3 regions of the Phreatobacter sp. AB_2022a genome follow, and region 3 is predicted to be linked to each of the others. Evidence: riboswitches for the same ligand, from Rfam matches in the RefSeq annotation. Region 3 holds a riboswitch; each other region holds the start of a gene.

Region 1 (5,432 bases), on a different contig from region 3:
CGTTCAGGTCGAGATAGCCGTCCGGCACCGGCGCCTGGTCGAGCAGGGCGCGGTGCAGGCCGGGATGGACCTGATGCGCCGCGATGATCGCGTCGACCAGGTCCTCGGCAAAGCGGGCGAGGGATTTTTCCGGAGCGGAAGCGCCGTGCACGGCGGCAAGGCTATCCTCGAGATGCCGGCGCCTGATGGCGTCGACCAGCGCGACCTTGTCCGGAAAATACTGATAGAGCGAGCCGATGCTGACCCCGGCGGCTTCGGCGACCTTGTTCGTCGTGAAGCCGGCCCAGCCGTGGTCGCTGAGGATGCGAGCTCCCGCTTCGATCACGGCCTCGACGGTCGCGCGTGAGCGCGCCTGCCGCGGCGCTTTGCGCATCGCCGCCGGCGATCTGGCAATGCGAGTAGACAAGCCGGTCCTCCGATCCGGAAAATATGAAGAACTTACTCACATTTTCCGGCGACGAGGAATCCGCACGATGACCACCCTGATTCCCATGCTCTGCAGCTACCAGCAATGGGCCAACAATGCCCTGTTCGACAGGATCGAGCGCCTCGATCCGGCGGCACAGGGCGAGGAGCTTCAGGCTTGCTTGCGGCTGATCAACCATGCCTATGTCGTCGCGCGCATCTTTGCGGCGCACCTCACCGGCACTGCGCACGGCTATCGATCAGACACGACGGAGGAGACGCCGGCGCTGGGCGATTTGCGCGCGGCCTTCGCCGCTTCTGATCGCTGGTACGTGGACTATGCCGCCGCACGCTCCGCCGGAGAGCTCGCCGAATCCGTTTCATTCGCTTTCACCGACGGCGACCGCGGCGCCATGACCCGCGCGGAAATGCTGGTCCATGTCGTGGTCCATGCCTGCTATCATCGTGCCGAGGCCGGCCGCATTCTCGCCGCGGCCTCGGTGGCGCCGCCCTGGGACACGCTTGCCGTCTATCTGCACCAGCAGGAGCCCGCGCGCCGCGCGCAGCCGGCCCTTTCCGCGGCGGCGAGGCGGCCAGCCTGAGGCTCGCCGCCCGATCGTCCAGGCCCGCGCCGGGGCGCGGGCCTTGCGAGGCGCTTCGGCCCCCATGCGGCGGGCACGCCGTCAGAGCGAGCGGTTCGACGCCTTCACCGCTTCAGCCTCGACATAGACCTGGCCGCCCATCTCCAGGAACTTCTCGCTCATCGCGGCCATGCCGGCCTCGCGGTCGTTGAGCGTCGCGGCATAGTCGCGTACGTCCTGGGTGATCTTCATCGAGCAGAATTTCGGCCCGCACATCGAGCAGAAATGCGCGACCTTGTGGGCTTCCTTCGGCAGCGTCTCGTCGTGGAAGGCGCGTGCCGTGTCCGGATCGAGGCCGAGATTGAACTGGTCCTCCCAGCGGAAGTCGAAGCGCGCCCGCGACAGCGCGTCGTCGCGCAGCTGCGCCGCCGGATGGCCCTTGCCGAGATCGGCGGCGTGAGCCGCGATCTTGTAGGTGATGACGCCGGTCTTCACGTCGTCGCGGTTGGGCAGGCCGAGATGTTCCTTCGGCGTGACATAGCAGAGCATGGCGCAGCCGAACCAGCCGATCATCGCAGCCCCGATGCCCGAGGTGATGTGGTCGTAGCCGGGCGCGATGTCGGTGGTCAGCGGCCCGAGCGTATAGAAGGGCGCCTCGCCACAGGCCTTCAGCTGCTTCTCCATATTGACCTTGACCTTGTGGATCGGCACGTGGCCGGGTCCCTCGATCATCACCTGGCAGCCCTTGTCCCAGGCGATCCGGGTCAGTTCACCGAGCGTCTCCAGTTCGGCGAACTGCGCCGCGTCGTTGGCGTCGGCGATCGAGCCCGGACGCAGGCCGTCGCCGAGCGAGAACGACACGTCATAGGCGCGCATGATGTCGCAGATCTCGTCGAAATGCGTGTAGAGGAAGCTCTCCTTGTGGTGGGCGAGGCACCACTTGGCCATGATCGAGCCGCCGCGCGAGACGATGCCGGTGACGCGCTTGGCGGTGAGCGGCACATAGGCGAGCCGCACGCCGGCATGGATGGTGAAATAGTCGACGCCCTGCTCGCACTGCTCGATCAGCGTGTCGCGATAGACTTCCCAGGTCAGCTTGACCGGATCGCCATTGACCTTTTCCAGGGCCTGATAGATCGGCACCGTGCCGATCGGCACCGGCGAATTGCGGATGATCCACTCCCGCGTGTTGTGGATGTTGCGGCCGGTCGAGAGGTCCATGACCGTGTCGGCGCCCCAGCGGATTGACCAGACGAGCTTGTCGACCTCCTCCTCGATCGAGGACGACACCGCCGAATTGCCGATATTGGCGTTGATCTTCACCAGGAAGTTGCGGCCGATGATCATCGGCTCGAGCTCGGCATGGTTGATGTTGGCCGGAATGATGGCGCGGCCGCGGGCGATCTCGGAGCGGACGAATTCCGGCGTGATGAAAGCCGGGATGTCGGCGCCGAAGCTCTCGCCGTCGGCGATGGCCGCCTGGGCACGCTCCAGCATCGTCTTGCGGCCGAGATTTTCGCGCTCCGCGACGTAGATCATCTCCTTGGTGATGATGCCGGCGCGGGCGAACTCGTATTGCGTGATCGGCTGGCCGGCAAGGCCGCGCAGCGGCTGATGCGCCACGGGAAAGGCGCGCGCCAGGTGCTTGCCGGCATGGCCGTTGTCTTCCGGCTTGATCGCGCGGCCGGCATAGCGCTCGACTCCGCCGCGCTCCAGCACCCAGGCCTCGCGGGTGCGGGCAAGGCCTTTCTCGACATCGATCACCACGTCGGGATCGGTATAGGCACCGGACGTGTCGTAGACCGGCAGCGGCGGCTCGCCGGAGGCTTCGCTCAGGGCGATTTCGCGCAGCGGCACCCGCAGGTCGGGCGCGCTGTCGGGCGTTGCGAAGATCTTGCGCGAAGCCGGCAGGGGGCCGGTGGTGACCGCCGGCTTGATGGTCTTGACGGGCGCGTTCATGGCGGGGGCTCCCTCCAGGGTGCGAATGTGTTGGCTGCGGTCGGAAGACCGGTCGTCACTGCGACCCGGCGGCACCCGGCTTCGGGCTGGCTCGCCGCGCCGACACAGACCGCCCGCGCGCAGCAATGGCTGCGACGACGGACGCCCTGGCGTTGATACGCATCGTCGGCATGCTTCCCATCCCTCCGCCGGCATGACCCGGATCAGGTTCAAGGGTCGCCACGGTGCTTGGGAATGGGTCCCAGGCGTCGTGGCCTCTCAGCCCCCTCACGGGGCTCCCCTTGGAGCAGTTCCGAATGTGACGCCTCGCACGCGGAAGTCAAGCCGGCACCGCGCGCCGCGATGATCCGCGCGTGCAGGTGCCCCCTGCGGCGCGTGCGCCATCTTGGCCTTTCACCTTGGCCGTCAAATCGGCTAAGACGCGCGCGTCTTGTTGCGCCGGAAAGCCTCCGCGCCAAAATACCCCGCCGCCCGCGGCGACCGCTGGAGCCCCCGCCATGTCCGTTGATTCTCATGACATCGGCCGCGTCCTCAACGAGGCGCTGCCCTATATGCAGAAATACGACGACGAGATCATCGTGGTGAAATATGGCGGCCACGCCATGGGCGACGAGGAGGGCGCGCGGTCGTTCGCGCGCGACATCGTCATGCTCGAGCAGTCCGGCATCAACCCGGTGGTGGTGCACGGCGGCGGCCCGCAGATCGGCCAGATGCTGGCCAAGCTCGGCATCAAGAGCCAGTTCATCGACGGCCTGCGCGTGACCGACAAGCCGACCGTGGAAATCGTCGAGATGATCCTCGCCGGCTCGATCAACAAGCAGATCGTCGGCTTCATCAATGCCGCCGGTGGCAAGGCCATCGGCCTCAGCGGCAAGGATGGCGACATGGTCAAGGCGGTGAAGGTCAGCCGCACCGCGCGCGATCCCGATTCCAATATCGAGCAGGCGGTCGATCTCGGCTTCGTCGGCGAGCCCGACACGGTCGACACCAAGGTGCTCGACACGGTGCTCGGCAAGGAGCTGATCCCGGTGCTCGCGCCGGTCGCGACCTCGCGCGAGGGCGACACCTACAACGTCAACGCCGATACTTTCGCCGGCGCCATCGCCGGTGCGCTCGGTGCGAAGCGGCTGCTGCTCCTGACCGACGTGCCGGGCGTGCTCGACAAGGACAAGAAGCTCATCAAGGACCTTTCGGTGGAGGATTGCCGGCGCCTGATCGCCGACGGCACGGCCACCGGCGGCATGATCCCCAAGATCGAGACCTGCATCTATGCCATCGAGCGCGGCGTCGAAGGCGTCGTCATCCTCGATGGCAAGACGCCGCACGCGGTTCTGGTGGAGCTTCTCACCCATGGCGGCGCGGGCACGCTCATCCACGCCTGAGCCGGCCGGCGCCCGTTTTCGAGCGGCGGCCTGGGTCGCCGCCATGGCGGCGGGCTGGCTCGCCGCCCTCGCCCCGGCCGCCGCCGAAACCCGGCTGTGCAACCGGACGAGCCTCGTCACCGAGGCGGCGATCGGCGTGATCGCCAACGATACCGCCGCGACCCGCGGCTGGTTCCGACTCGATCCCGGCCAGTGCCGGGCGATCCTGACCACAGCCGAGCCCGCCGGAAAGCTGTTTCTGCACACCCGCGCAGTGACCGAGCCCGCCGATGCCGGCCTCGGCCCGGTCGGCGCCGTCAGGCTTTGCGTCGGCGAGGGGGATTTCCTGGTCGCCGCGGCGCTCGCCTGCCGGGATCCCCGCCATCGCCTTGCCGGCTTCACCGAAATGCGCCCGACCGTGGTCGACGGCATTGCCGTGCTGTTCCTGTCGGAGGAGGCCGACTACGACCTGCCGCAGGCGCGGCGGGCCGGCATCCAGCGGCTGCTGACACGCATGGGCTACGATCCCGGACCCATCGACGGCCTCGAAGGGCCGCGCAGCGAGCAGGCGGTGAAGGCTTTCCTCGCCGACCGCCATCTGGCGCCGGAAAGTGCCGGCGCGCCGGACTTTTTCGACATGCTCATCGCCGCGCTGAAGGCCGGCGAGGGACCGGGCTTTGCCTGGTGCAACGACACCGGCTTCCGCGTCATGGCTGCGCTCGGCGTCGAGGAGGGCGGACAGGTCATCACCCGCGGCTGGTACCGTGTCGAACCCGGAGCCTGCCTGAAGCCGCCGGTCGATCCGGCGGCGCAGCGCGTCTATTCCTATGGCGAGGCGGTGGATGCGCAGGGCCGGCCGGTGCTTATCAGCGGCAGGCCGCTGACCTATGGTGGCGAGGTCGGCGCCTGCATACGGCCCGCCGAGTTCGAGATCGCCGGCGCGAGCGATTGCGCCGCCCATGGCGCGACCCGGGCCGCTTTCCTGGAGGTCGGTTTCGACGGCCGCCGCCGCGCCACAGTCCGTTTCCGGGAGCCGCAATGACCGATCAGCAGCAATTGAGCCAAGAATTCGCCCATGTCGAGGCCTGGATCTTCGACCTCGACAACACGCTCTACCCGGCGCATC
Region 2 (5,432 bases), on a different contig from region 3:
CAATGGGGCCGGCGGCTCCAGGTCGAGGAAGTGTGACGCCGATGGCCGGCGCGCTCCGCCTGGTCGATACGGGGCTCGCTCCGGCGCGCTGGAACGTCGCGGTGACCGCCGCGCTGACCGAGGCGCGGCGCCGGCCTGCCGCCCGTGATATCCTGCGCTTCCACCGCTATCGGCCGGCCGTCCTCGTCGGCCGTGGCCAGAGGCTCGCCGATGCGATCGATGCCGCGGCCTGCCGGCGCGCCGGCGTCGAGATCGCGCGACGGGTCAGCGGCGGCGGTGCGATCGTGGTCACGCCTTCCGTGCTGACCTTCGACCTCGTCGTCGCCGGCGGCGTGCGCGACCTTGCCGCACGCGTCGCCTCGGCCCTGGCCGGGGCCCTCAGCGGATTGGGCGCCGAACCCGTCACGCCGACGGCCAATGCCGTGCTGATCGGCGGAGCCAAGGTCTGCGGGCTCGCCGGCGGCTTCGACGGCCAGGTCTCGGCGCTGCAGGCTTCGCTTCTCATCGCCGATATCGGCCCTGCCATCGCCATGCTGCTGGCGCCGCAGGTCGCGGCCGCGAAGGGCCCGGCCGTGACGGATCTGACCGCCGCGCTCCGGCGGAGCCCCGGCCTCGACATGGTGCAGGCCGCGATCGGCAGGGCGGTCGCGGCGGAGCTGACGCTCGCGCCGCAGCCGGATCGTCTGAGCGCCGCGGAACTGGATCTCGCCGGCCGCCTGCTGACCGAGGAGATCGGCACGGACGCCTTCGTCGACGGCGACAGGCCGGCGCCGCACCGCGCGGGAGCCGTCAGATGACCGCGCGCCGTCTGCTGATCCTGCTCGTCAACACCGATCCCGGACGGGTCGAGGAGCTCGGCGCGCCGTTCTATTACGCGGCGATCGCGGCGGCGATGGATTTCGAGGTCGATGTCGTCTGCACCGCGGCAGCCGGGCGCCTCATGGTGAAGGGCGTCGCCGAGCGGCTCGTCCTGAAGCCCGGCGATCCCAAGACCGCGCTCGACTGGATTCGCGAGGCGCACGACCAGGGCGCGCGGTTCTGGGCCTGCCCGGCCAATCTCGACCTCATCGGCCACACATCCGACGACCTCATCGCCGAATGTTCGGGCCTGATGGGTGCGGCCGCGGTGATCAATGACGTGATGGAGGGGGAATGCCGGGTGCTCACCTTCTGACGGTCGGATGCCTGCGGCCATGAGCGCGGCCGGCGAGCGCTATCCCGAGCGGCTGTTCTACGACCTGGACAACCAGATCTGGTACGAGCCGCTGGCCGACGGCACGATCCGCGCCGGCTTCACGCCGGTCGCCATGGAGCTTGCCGGCGACGTGCTGGTGTTCACACCGAAACGGATCGGACGCGATTTCGAGGCCGGGCGGTGGTTCGCCACCATCGAATGCGGCAAATGGGTCGGCTCGGCGCGGGCTGCCTTCGACGGCGTGGTGGTGGCGCACAACGAGGAGCTGGTGCGCCGCCCCGGGCTCCTCAATACCGATGCCCTCGGCGCCGGCTGGATGCTGATCGTCTCGGCCGCGGCGGCGGGCTGGCAGGCGGGGCTCGTCACCGGCCCCGCGGTCGCGCCGGCCTTCGCGGCCTGGCGGGCGTCCGATGCCTATCGCGACCGTTCGGAATAAGGCAGAGGACGCTGTCGCCGCAGGCCGCCAAGGGCCCGCACATTGCGAACGAGAGCCGCGGGGGCCGGACGGAACCATCGGTCATCCGCGATATCAGATGGTGCGCTGTCAGAACGCCTTGAACGTGATGATCGTGTGGGTGTCCTGGATGCCCGGGATGACCTGCACCTTCTCGTTGACGAAATGGCCGATGTCGACGTCGCGCTCGACATAGAATTTCACCAGCAGATCGAAATTGCCGGCGGTCGAATAGATCTCCGAGGCGATCTCGCGGTCGGCGAGCTGGGCGGCGACCTCGTAGGATTTGCCGAGCTGGCATTTGATCTGGACGAAGAAGGGGATCATGGCGGGCCTCTGTGCTGCGCAGCAGATTCCACGAGGAGGGGGGGCTTCGCAAGGGCAGGCTGCGTCATCGGCCCTTGCACGCCGGCCCGGCTTGACCTACGTCAGGATCATAGTCTCGTCGGGGTGCCTTCGGGCTGAGAGGCGGCAGAAACCGCCAACCCGCGGAACCTGAACCGGGTCATGCCGGCGGAGGAAGCGAGATGTGCGGATATTGCGCCTCGGACGGGAGGCGATGATGGCGGCCACCGAACTCGGCTGGAATGCGGCCGCCCTGGTCGACAGGATCAGGGCGAACCGGCCGCGCGTCCACTGCCTCACCAACGGCGTGGCGCAGGGCTTCACGGCCAATGCGCTGCTGGCGATCGGCGCCGTGCCGTCGATGACCACCTCGCCCGAGGAGGTCGGCGCCTTCGTCTCCGGTGCCGACGCCCTGCTGGTCAATCTCGGCACGCTCGACGAGCCGCGCCGCCAGGTGATCCGGCTCGCCGTCGCGGCGGCCGGCGCCAAGGCGTTGCCCTGGGTGCTCGATCCTGTCTTCATCGACCGTTCGCCCGGCCGGGCGGCCTTTGCCCGCGAGCTCGCCGCCGGCGCTCCGGCGGTGATCCGCGGCAATGCCGCCGAGATCGCGGTGCTGGCCCAGAGCCAGCCGGTCTCCGCCTATGCCGCCGGCCTTGCGACGGTGGTGATCGCCACCGGCGAGACCGACGAGGTGGTCGACGGCCGGCGCCGGGTCGGCACGCCGAACGGCCATCCGCTGATGGCACGCGTCACCGCCATGGGCTGCGCGGGAGCGGCGATCGTCGCGGCCTTCCTGGCCGTCACCGAAGACCGCCTGGAAGCCTCGGCCGCGGCGATGATCGCGCTCGGCGTCGCCGGCGAGATCGCCGCCGAACACGCGGCCGGCCCGGGCAGCTTCGCGAGCGCCTATCTCGATGCGCTCTACGGGCTCGATGCCGGCAAGCTCGCGACGCGCGCGCGCACCGTCTGACGCAGCGCCCTGCCGGATCAATGAAGGAGAAGAGGCCATGACGGCCATTGCCTTGACCATTGCGGGATCGGATTCGGGCGGTGGCGCCGGGATCCAGGCGGACCTGAAGACCTTTTCCGCGCTCGGCGTCTACGGCGCCAGCGTGATCACCGCGCTCACCGCGCAGAACACGCTGGGCGTCCAGGGCATTTTCGACGTGCCGGCGGATTTCATCGCCGCCCAGATGGATTCGGTCTTTTCCGACCTCAAGGTCGGCGCGGTGAAGATCGGCATGCTGTCGCAGCCCGCCGTCATCGAGACGGTAGCGGCCGGCCTGAAGCGCCACGGCGCGAGCCGCGTCGTGCTCGACCCCGTCATGGTCTCGGCATCGGGCCATCGCCTGCTCAATCCCGATGCGGTCGACGCGCTGCGGCGGGTGCTGATCCCGCTCGCGACCGTCATCACGCCCAATCTGCCCGAGGCCGCCGTCCTGCTCGACCGGCCGGTGGCGCGGAACGAGGAGGAGATGCTCGACCAGGGGCGGATGCTGGTCGCCGGCGGCGCGCGGGCGGTGGTGATGAAGGGCGGCCATGCCGAAGGGCCGGTCAGCGCCGACCTGCTGATCGTCGGCGACAAGGTCGTCCGGCTCGAATCGGCGCGGATCGCGACACGCAACAGCCACGGCACGGGATGCACCCTGTCCTCGGCCATCGCCGCCGGGCTCGCCAAGGGCCTCGAGCTCGGCCATGCCGTGGCCGAGGCCAAGGACTATGTCACCAAGGCCATCGCCGCATCCGACCGGCTGGAGATCGGCGCGGGGCATGGGCCGACCCACCACTTCCACGCCTGGTGGTGAGGCCATGAGGATCGATCGTCGCGCAACGCTCGCCGCCGCCGCGGGCCTCGTCGCCGCACCGCAGGTCGCCCGCGGCCAGGAAATCCGGCGCTGGCGCATGGCCACCTCCTGGCCGAAGAACCTGCCCGGCCCCGGCTTTTCGGCGCAGCGCATCGCCGATCGCATCGGAGCGCTGTCGGGCGGCCGCATCGCTGTGCAGGTCTTCGCCGCGAACGAGCTGGTGCCGGCCTTCTCGGTCGAGGAAGCCGTCGGCAACGCCACCATCGAGCTCGGTCACAGCGCGGCCTTCTTCGGCATGGGCCGCGAGCCGGCCTCGGCCTTCTTCACCTCGGTGCCCTTCGGCCTGACGCCGGTGGAACATCAGGCCTGGATCCTCGAGGGCGGCGGGCAGGCGCTCTGGGACGAAAGCGCCGCCCGGTTCGGCTACAAGCCGCTCATGGGTGGCAATACCGGCGTCTCCATGGGCGGCTGGTTCCGCCGCGAGCTGCACGCTGCGGACGACCTGAAAGGCCTCAAGATCCGGATGGCCGGGCTCGGCGCGGAGCTGTTCCAGCGGCTCGGCGCGACCGCGCTGGTGGTTCCGCCGGGCGACATCTATCCGGCGCTCGAACGCGGCGCCATCGACGCCGCCGAATTCACCTCGCCCGGCGCCGATATCCAGCTGACATTGTGGCGTGCCGCACCCTTCTATTACGCGCCGGGCTTCAACAAGCCGAACGGTTCGAGCGAGCTGATCGTCAACCGCAAGCTCTGGGACGGTCTCGACAGCGAGCTCAAGGGCGTGATCGAGGCGGCCGCGCTCGTCGAGCAGACCGTGGCGCTCGCCGAGATCGAGCGGCTGAACATGGATGCGCTGGCGCAGATGGTCGCCGGCCATGGCGTCAAGCTGCGCGCCTTTCCGCAGGACCTGCTGCAGCTCGCGCGGCGGCATGCCGGCGAGCTGCAGCAGGATCTCGCCGGACGCAGCCCGATGGCCGCCAAGGTGGCGCAGAGCTATGCCGCCTTCCAGGCGCGCATCGCGCCATGGACGCGCGTCTCGGTGCATGCGGCGCTCGGCGCCCGCGAGGTCTAGCCGGCCCGCCGGCCGCCTTCATCCCTCAATCCCGGAAGCGGTTCGGCCGCATCGCGCGAGCGGTGCGGCGACGCCATGTCTTCGGCAGCAACGGAAAGCCAGCACGGCCGGCCCGATTGGCGTGGCCACCCTACGGCGATCGGTCCAGCCGGCCTCCACCGTCAGCGGTTGTGGCCCTTGATCTCGCGCTATTGTCCGGTCATGTTCGATACCTCGAATGACATTCTATATGTCGAAATTAGAGAAGGGCCGCGGATGGCGATCCCTTGCGTCGCATGACGCGAGGTGCCGCGCGGGACGGAGGATGGATGACGGGGCAGAAGCAGCGGGAGCGCGATCTTGCGCCCGCCCTGACGCGCGGCTTGAAGATCCTCGACCTGATCGCCCGCCAGGGCCAGGCCGTGGCAATGAGCGAGATCGCAGAGCAACTGGACCTGGCGAAGAGCTCGGTTCATGGCCTGCTGGCGACGCTCGTTGCCGCCGGCTATGTGGAGAGGCTCCCCAGCGGCGGCTACCGGCTGGGGCTGCGGATCGTCCAGCTCGCCAATGCCAGGCTCGACA
Region 3 (5,432 bases):
CCGGCCGATTGCTGCGAGGTGACACATGAAACGGTCTCAAGCCGAAATCCTGCGCGAATATGGCCCGTTCGACGATGTCGCGGCCGTGCATGGCGTGACCTTCGACGGCCGCCACGTCTGGTTCGCTTCGGGCGACCGGCTGAACGCTCTCGATCCCGAGGACGGGCGCACGGTGCGCACGCTCGCGGTCGCGGCCGATGCCGGCACCGCTTTCGACGGCCGGCATCTGTTCCAGATCGCCGAAGACAGGATCCACAAGGTCGATCCGGGGACCGGCAAGGTCCTGGCGACGATCCCCGCTCCCGGCGGGGGCGGCGATTCAGGCCTCGCCTGGGCCGAAGGCACGCTCTGGGTCGGTCAGTACAGGCAGCGTCGTATCCACCAGGTCGATCCGCAGACGGGGGAGGTCTTGCGCACCATCGAGGCGAACCGCTTCGTCACCGGCGTGACCTTCGTGCAGGGCGAGCTCTGGTACGGTACCTGGGAGGGCGAGGACAGCGACGTGCGCCGGGCCGATCCGCGGACCGGCGAAGTGCGCGAGGCGATCGACATGCCCAAGGGCATGATGGTTTCCGGGCTCGAAGCCGACGGTGCCGACCGGCTGTTCTGTGGCGGCGGCGAGAGCGGCGTCTTGCGGGCGATCCGCAGGCCGCGCCGGGCCGCGGCGGCGACCTGATCGGCGGTCAGGACAGCAGTCGGCGATAACCGATGCGCCGCTCGGGCGGCAGCGGATGGCGTCCGGCCAGGCGCTCCAGCATCAGCCTCACATCGGCCTTGGCGCCTGCCTTGACGGCGGCGTCGGCGAACAGCTGTTCCAGCACATCCTGCTGGGCGTGGCTGCCGCCCAGCCGGTACATGCCGCCGAGCGCCGGGCGCATCAGCTCCACCGCCTCGTGATGGCGTCCGCGGCCATGGGCGAGCACCGCGGCCGACACCGGCCGGGCATAGCGGCGCACCAGATCGCCGATCGTGCCGGTCGCAGCCGCCGCGCGGTCGAGCGCGGCAAGGAAGGCCTCGGCGGCCTGGAAGCGGCCAGTATGAACCAGCGCCATCATCCAGTGCGGCAGGGTGAAGGGGTTGAGACAATCGCCGATGCGGCCCTCCGCCTTGTCGGCGAGCTCGCCCCAGCGATCGCCGACATCGACATCCAGCAGGGTCAGGCGGAACAGCATCGAGGCGGCGTTCTGGATGTCGATATAGAGGTCCGGCTGCGCAGCGACGAGCGGCGAGGCGAGATTGCGGAAGCCCCGGTCGTAGAGCGCCAGGACCTCGCCGAACTCCTCGCGTTCCAGGTGATAGAGCGCGCGATGCCACCACAGGTGATGCAGCAGATTGTTGCCGCCCTGCCAGTGCGGTTCGAGCGCGCCGAGCAGACCGATGCCTTCGCTGCGCCGGCCCTGCATTTCCAGGACGTGAGCCACCGCATGGGTTGCCCAGATATCGCCGGGGTCGAGCGCGATGGCTTCGCGGCCGGCATTCTCCGCCACCGTGTAGTTGCCGCATTCCTCGTTGGCGAAGGCGCGGCAGGCGAGCATGGCGCCTCGTCCGGGCAGGCCGAGGTCCCATTGCGGCAACGCCGCCTCGACAAGGCTGAGCATCTGTTCCGGCCGGCCGAGCCAGAAGGCGTTGAAATGGTGCAGGCGGAAGGCCAGCACATCCCTGGGATGGTCCCTGACGATCGCCTCCCAGCGCGCCAGCAGCTCGTCGAGGCGGCCGTCGACCCAGGCGTCGAGCGCCGCGACATGGGCCTTTTCGCGAGGCGTGGCGGCGGCCGACGCCGCCTCGGCCGCGGCCAGAGCCTCGCGCGCGGCCGGCACGGTCGCCTGGTTGAAAGCGGCGAGCGTCAGATAGCCGCGCAGGACCTGGCCGAGGCAGAAGCCGGGGTCGAGATCGAGACAGGCCGCGACCCGCGCGGCGGTATCGAGCCGGTAGCCGAGATAGCCCGCGACGGCATGGTCGAAGGCGGCGGCCGCGGCCTCCGAGGCGCAGGTAACCGCAAGTCCGCGACAGTCGCTCGGCATCGGCGCCCCCATTGCAGTGCAGCCATGGTCTCGCGACCCGCATGGTCTTGTCCAGCCGCAGGACTTGACGGGTCGGGGCAAGGCGCGCAGATTCGGGGTTCACTCTGAGGGGAGCCCCACGCGGGGGGCTGAGAGGCTGCGACATCGGCGGCGACCCTTGAACCTGATCCGGATCATGCCGGCGGAGGGACAGGGATGGACGTTGCACCGTCGTCGACGCGCAAGCCTGATATCAGCATCGTCGGGGCCGGCATTGCCGGGCTCTGGCAGGCCTTGACCTTTGCCCGGGCCGGCTATGCCGTGACGCTCTACGAGCGCGGCGACGGCGGGATGGCGGCGAGCACCAGCCATTGGGCCGGCGGCATGCTGGCGCCCTGGTGCGAACGCGAGGCGGCCGAAGATGTCATCGTCGCCCTCGGCAGCCGGTCTCTCGCGCTTTGGCGCGCGGCGCTTCCCGATGTCGCTCTCGAGGGGTCGCTGGTCGTCGCACATAGCCGCGACCGGGCCGATTTCGAGCGTTTCGCCGCCATGACCGACCAGCACCGGCGGCTCGATGCGGCAGCTCTCGCCGCGCTCGAGCCGGCGCTCGAAGGCCGTTTCCGCGAGGGCCTGTTCTTCGCGGGAGAAGGGCATGTCGAGCCGCGGCGGGTCATGCCCGTCCTGCGCCGCCTGATCACGGAAGCCGGAGCCGAAATCCGGTTCGGCGCCGCGCGCGCGCCGGGGGAGATCGAAGGCCTCGCGGCCGGGGGCTGGGTGATCGACTGCCGCGGGCTCGCGGCGCGGGACGAGGCGGCACGCGCGCCGGCTTCGGGCCTGCGCGGCGTCAAGGGCGAGACGGTCCTGGTCGAAACCGGCGAGATCACGCTGTCGCGGCCGGTCCGCCTGCTGCATCCGCGCTGGCCGCTCTATGTGGTGCCGCGGGCCGAGAACCGCTTCCTGATCGGCGCCACCACGATCGAGACTGAAGGCACCGGCGTTTCCTTGCGATCGGCCCTGGAACTGATGTCGGCGGCCTATGCGCTGCATCCCGCCTTCGCCGAGGCGCGCATCGTCGAGCTCGGCGCCGCGCTGCGGCCGGCCTTTCCCGACAATCGCCCGCGCATTGCGCGCCATGGCCGCATCATTTCCGTCAACGGCCTCTATCGGCATGGTTTTCTCATCGCCCCGGCCTTGGCCGAGCTGACGCTGGGGCTCGTCGCGCGGCCAGCGGCTGCCCCTGACATCCTGAATGCGCATCCGATCCTCGAGGAGATCCTGGCATGATCCTGATCGTCAACGGCGAACGCACCGAGACATCGGCGGCGACGCTCGCCGTCCTGCTCGACGAGCTCGAATTCGAGCACCGGCATCTGGCGATCGCCGTCAATCACGAGGTCGTGCCGCGCCGGATCTGGGCCGAGGCCGCGCTCAAGGACGGCGACGAGATCGAGATCATCACGCCGCGCCAGGGAGGATGAGGCCATGGTGAGCTTCTATGGGCGCGACTGCACGTCGCGCATGATGGTCGGCACGGCGCTCTATCCTTCGCCCGCCATCATGCAGCAGGCCATCCGCGCGTCGGGCGCCGAGATCGTCACCGTCTCGGTGCGCCGGGAAAGCGCCGGTGGTGGCACCGGCCGGCAGTTCTGGTCGCTGATCGAGGAGCTCGGCGTCGCAGTGCTGCCGAATACGGCGGGCTGCCGGACCGTGCGCGACGCCGTCACCACCGCGCGGCTCGCCCGCGAACTGTTCGACACGCCCTGGATCAAGCTGGAGGTCATCGCCGACGACGAAACGCTGCAGCCCGACGTGATCGGCCTGGTGGCGGCGGCCGACGAGCTCGTGCGCGACGGCTTCGAGGTGTTTCCCTATACGACCGAGGATCTCGGCGTCGCCATGCGGCTCGCCGATGTCGGCTGCCGCGTGATCATGCCCTGGGCTTCGCCCATCGGCAGCGCGCGCGGCATCACCAACCGCAAGGCGCTGGAGCTGATGCGTCAGCGCCTGCCCGACGTGACGCTGGTGGTCGATGCCGGGCTCGGCGCGCCCTCCCATGCAGCGGAAGCGCTGGAGATCGGCTTCGATGCGGTGCTGCTCAACACCGCCATCGCCAAGGCGGCCGATCCCGTCGCCATGGCCAAGGCCTTCCGTCTGGCGGTCGAGGCCGGCTATACCGCACACGCGGCGGGGCTGATGGCCCCGCGCGATTTTGCCTCTCCCTCCACCCCGGTCGTCGGGACACCGTTTTGGCATGACCTATCCTGATCGCTTCTACCCCGTCATCGACAGCATCGATTGGCTGAAACGGCTCGTCGCCCTCGGCGTGGGCACGGTGCAACTGCGCGCCAAGGACCTTGATCTCGCTGCGGCGACCGCCCTTGTCCGTTCGGCGCTCGCCGTGACCCGCGGCACATCGACCAAGCTGGTGGTCAACGACTGGTGGCAGGCGGCGATCGATGCCGGTGCCGAACATGTTCATCTCGGGCAGGAGGATCTCGCCGGCGCCGACGTCCCGGCGATCCGCCGCGCCGGCCTGACCCTCGGCCTGTCGACCCATGACGACGACGAGCTCGACGTCGCGCTCGACCATGCCCCCGACTATGTGGCGCTCGGCCCGATCTACGAGACCACCATCAAGGTCATGCGGTTCGGGCCGCAGGGCCTGGAGCGCATCCGCACCTGGAAGAAGCGCGTCGGCGCGATCCCGCTGGTGGCGATCGGCGGCATCACCCTGGAACGGGCGCCCGATGTCTACGCGAGCGGTGCCGATTCGATCGCCGTCGTCAGCGACGTCACGCGCCATGCCGATCCCGACCAGCGGGTGCGCGACTGGCTGGCGCTCGCCGCCAGGCAGGGCTAGGCCGCCGCCGCCCGGCCGCCCGTTTCGGCAGGGCGGCCCATGCAAGCCGTTGGCGGCACTGGCTTTTGGCCTCGGTTCCTCGTAAGGATACGAGGCATGATCAAAAGGCTTCCAGAGGGCAGGGGCGTTCAATCGATCGAGGTGGGCGGCCGCCTGCTCGCCGCCATGGTCGAGCTTGGCAAGCCGGCCATGCTGCGCGACCTCGCGGCCATGGCCAAGGTGACCTCGGCGCAGGCTCATGCCTATCTCGTCAGCTTCCGCAAGATCGGCCTCGTCGACCAGGACGCGGCGAGCGGGCGCTACCTGCTCGGTCCCTTCGCGCTGCAGCTCGGGCTGACGCGCATGCGCGAGCATGTGCCGTTGCGCATGGCGAGCCAGGCTGCGGTGGAACTCGCCGCGGAGACCGGGCTGATGGTTACGGTCACCGTCTGGGGCAGCCATGGCCCGACCATCATCGATGTCGAGGAATCGGTCCGCCCGGTCCACGTCAATCTGAGGGTCGGCGCCGGCTATACGGTGACGGGCACGGCGACCGGCCGCCTGTTCGCCGCCTTCCTGCCCGAGGAGATCGT

Evidence for each region. A riboswitch is a leader RNA that binds a small molecule or an ion and turns the genes downstream of it on or off. The one in region 3 is predicted to bind thiamine pyrophosphate.
Region 1: another riboswitch for thiamine pyrophosphate. It lies ahead of thiC (phosphomethylpyrimidine synthase ThiC); the one in region 3 lies ahead of OZ671_RS06315 (FAD-dependent oxidoreductase).
Region 2: another riboswitch for thiamine pyrophosphate. It lies ahead of OZ671_RS14645 (hydroxyethylthiazole kinase); the one in region 3 lies ahead of OZ671_RS06315 (FAD-dependent oxidoreductase).

What each region holds. Positions count from the first base shown of each region.
Region 1 is NZ_JAPSET010000044.1:36,172-41,603, reverse strand. It holds gene OZ671_RS25210 (TetR/AcrR family transcriptional regulator) at 1-373, opposite strand, end outside; gene OZ671_RS25205 (DinB family protein) at 474-1,007, shown strand; gene thiC (phosphomethylpyrimidine synthase ThiC) at 1,089-2,945, opposite strand; TPP riboswitch at 3,109-3,237, opposite strand; gene argB (acetylglutamate kinase) at 3,443-4,327, shown strand; gene OZ671_RS25190 (DUF1036 domain-containing protein) at 4,371-5,348, shown strand; gene OZ671_RS25185 (pyrimidine 5'-nucleotidase) at 5,345-5,432, shown strand, end outside.
Region 2 is NZ_JAPSET010000018.1:4,949-10,380, forward strand. It holds gene OZ671_RS14620 (hypothetical protein) at 1-36, shown strand, start outside; gene OZ671_RS14625 (lipoate--protein ligase family protein) at 42-797, shown strand; gene OZ671_RS14630 (DsrE/DsrF/DrsH-like family protein) at 794-1,174, shown strand; gene OZ671_RS14635 (glycine cleavage system protein H) at 1,194-1,631, shown strand; gene OZ671_RS14640 (Lrp/AsnC ligand binding domain-containing protein) at 1,740-1,976, opposite strand; TPP riboswitch at 2,086-2,188, shown strand; gene OZ671_RS14645 (hydroxyethylthiazole kinase) at 2,212-2,964, shown strand; gene thiD (bifunctional hydroxymethylpyrimidine kinase/phosphomethylpyrimidine kinase) at 3,002-3,799, shown strand; gene OZ671_RS14655 (TRAP transporter substrate-binding protein) at 3,804-4,871, shown strand; gene OZ671_RS14660 (IclR family transcriptional regulator) at 5,180-5,432, shown strand, end outside.
Region 3 is NZ_JAPSET010000006.1:74,943-80,374, reverse strand. It holds gene OZ671_RS06325 (Vgb family protein) at 26-676, shown strand; gene OZ671_RS06320 (tetratricopeptide repeat protein) at 684-2,021, opposite strand; TPP riboswitch at 2,119-2,228, shown strand; gene OZ671_RS06315 (FAD-dependent oxidoreductase) at 2,217-3,284, shown strand; gene thiS (sulfur carrier protein ThiS) at 3,281-3,478, shown strand; gene OZ671_RS06305 (thiazole synthase) at 3,483-4,265, shown strand; gene OZ671_RS06300 (thiamine phosphate synthase) at 4,252-4,860, shown strand; gene OZ671_RS06295 (IclR family transcriptional regulator) at 4,957-5,432, shown strand, end outside.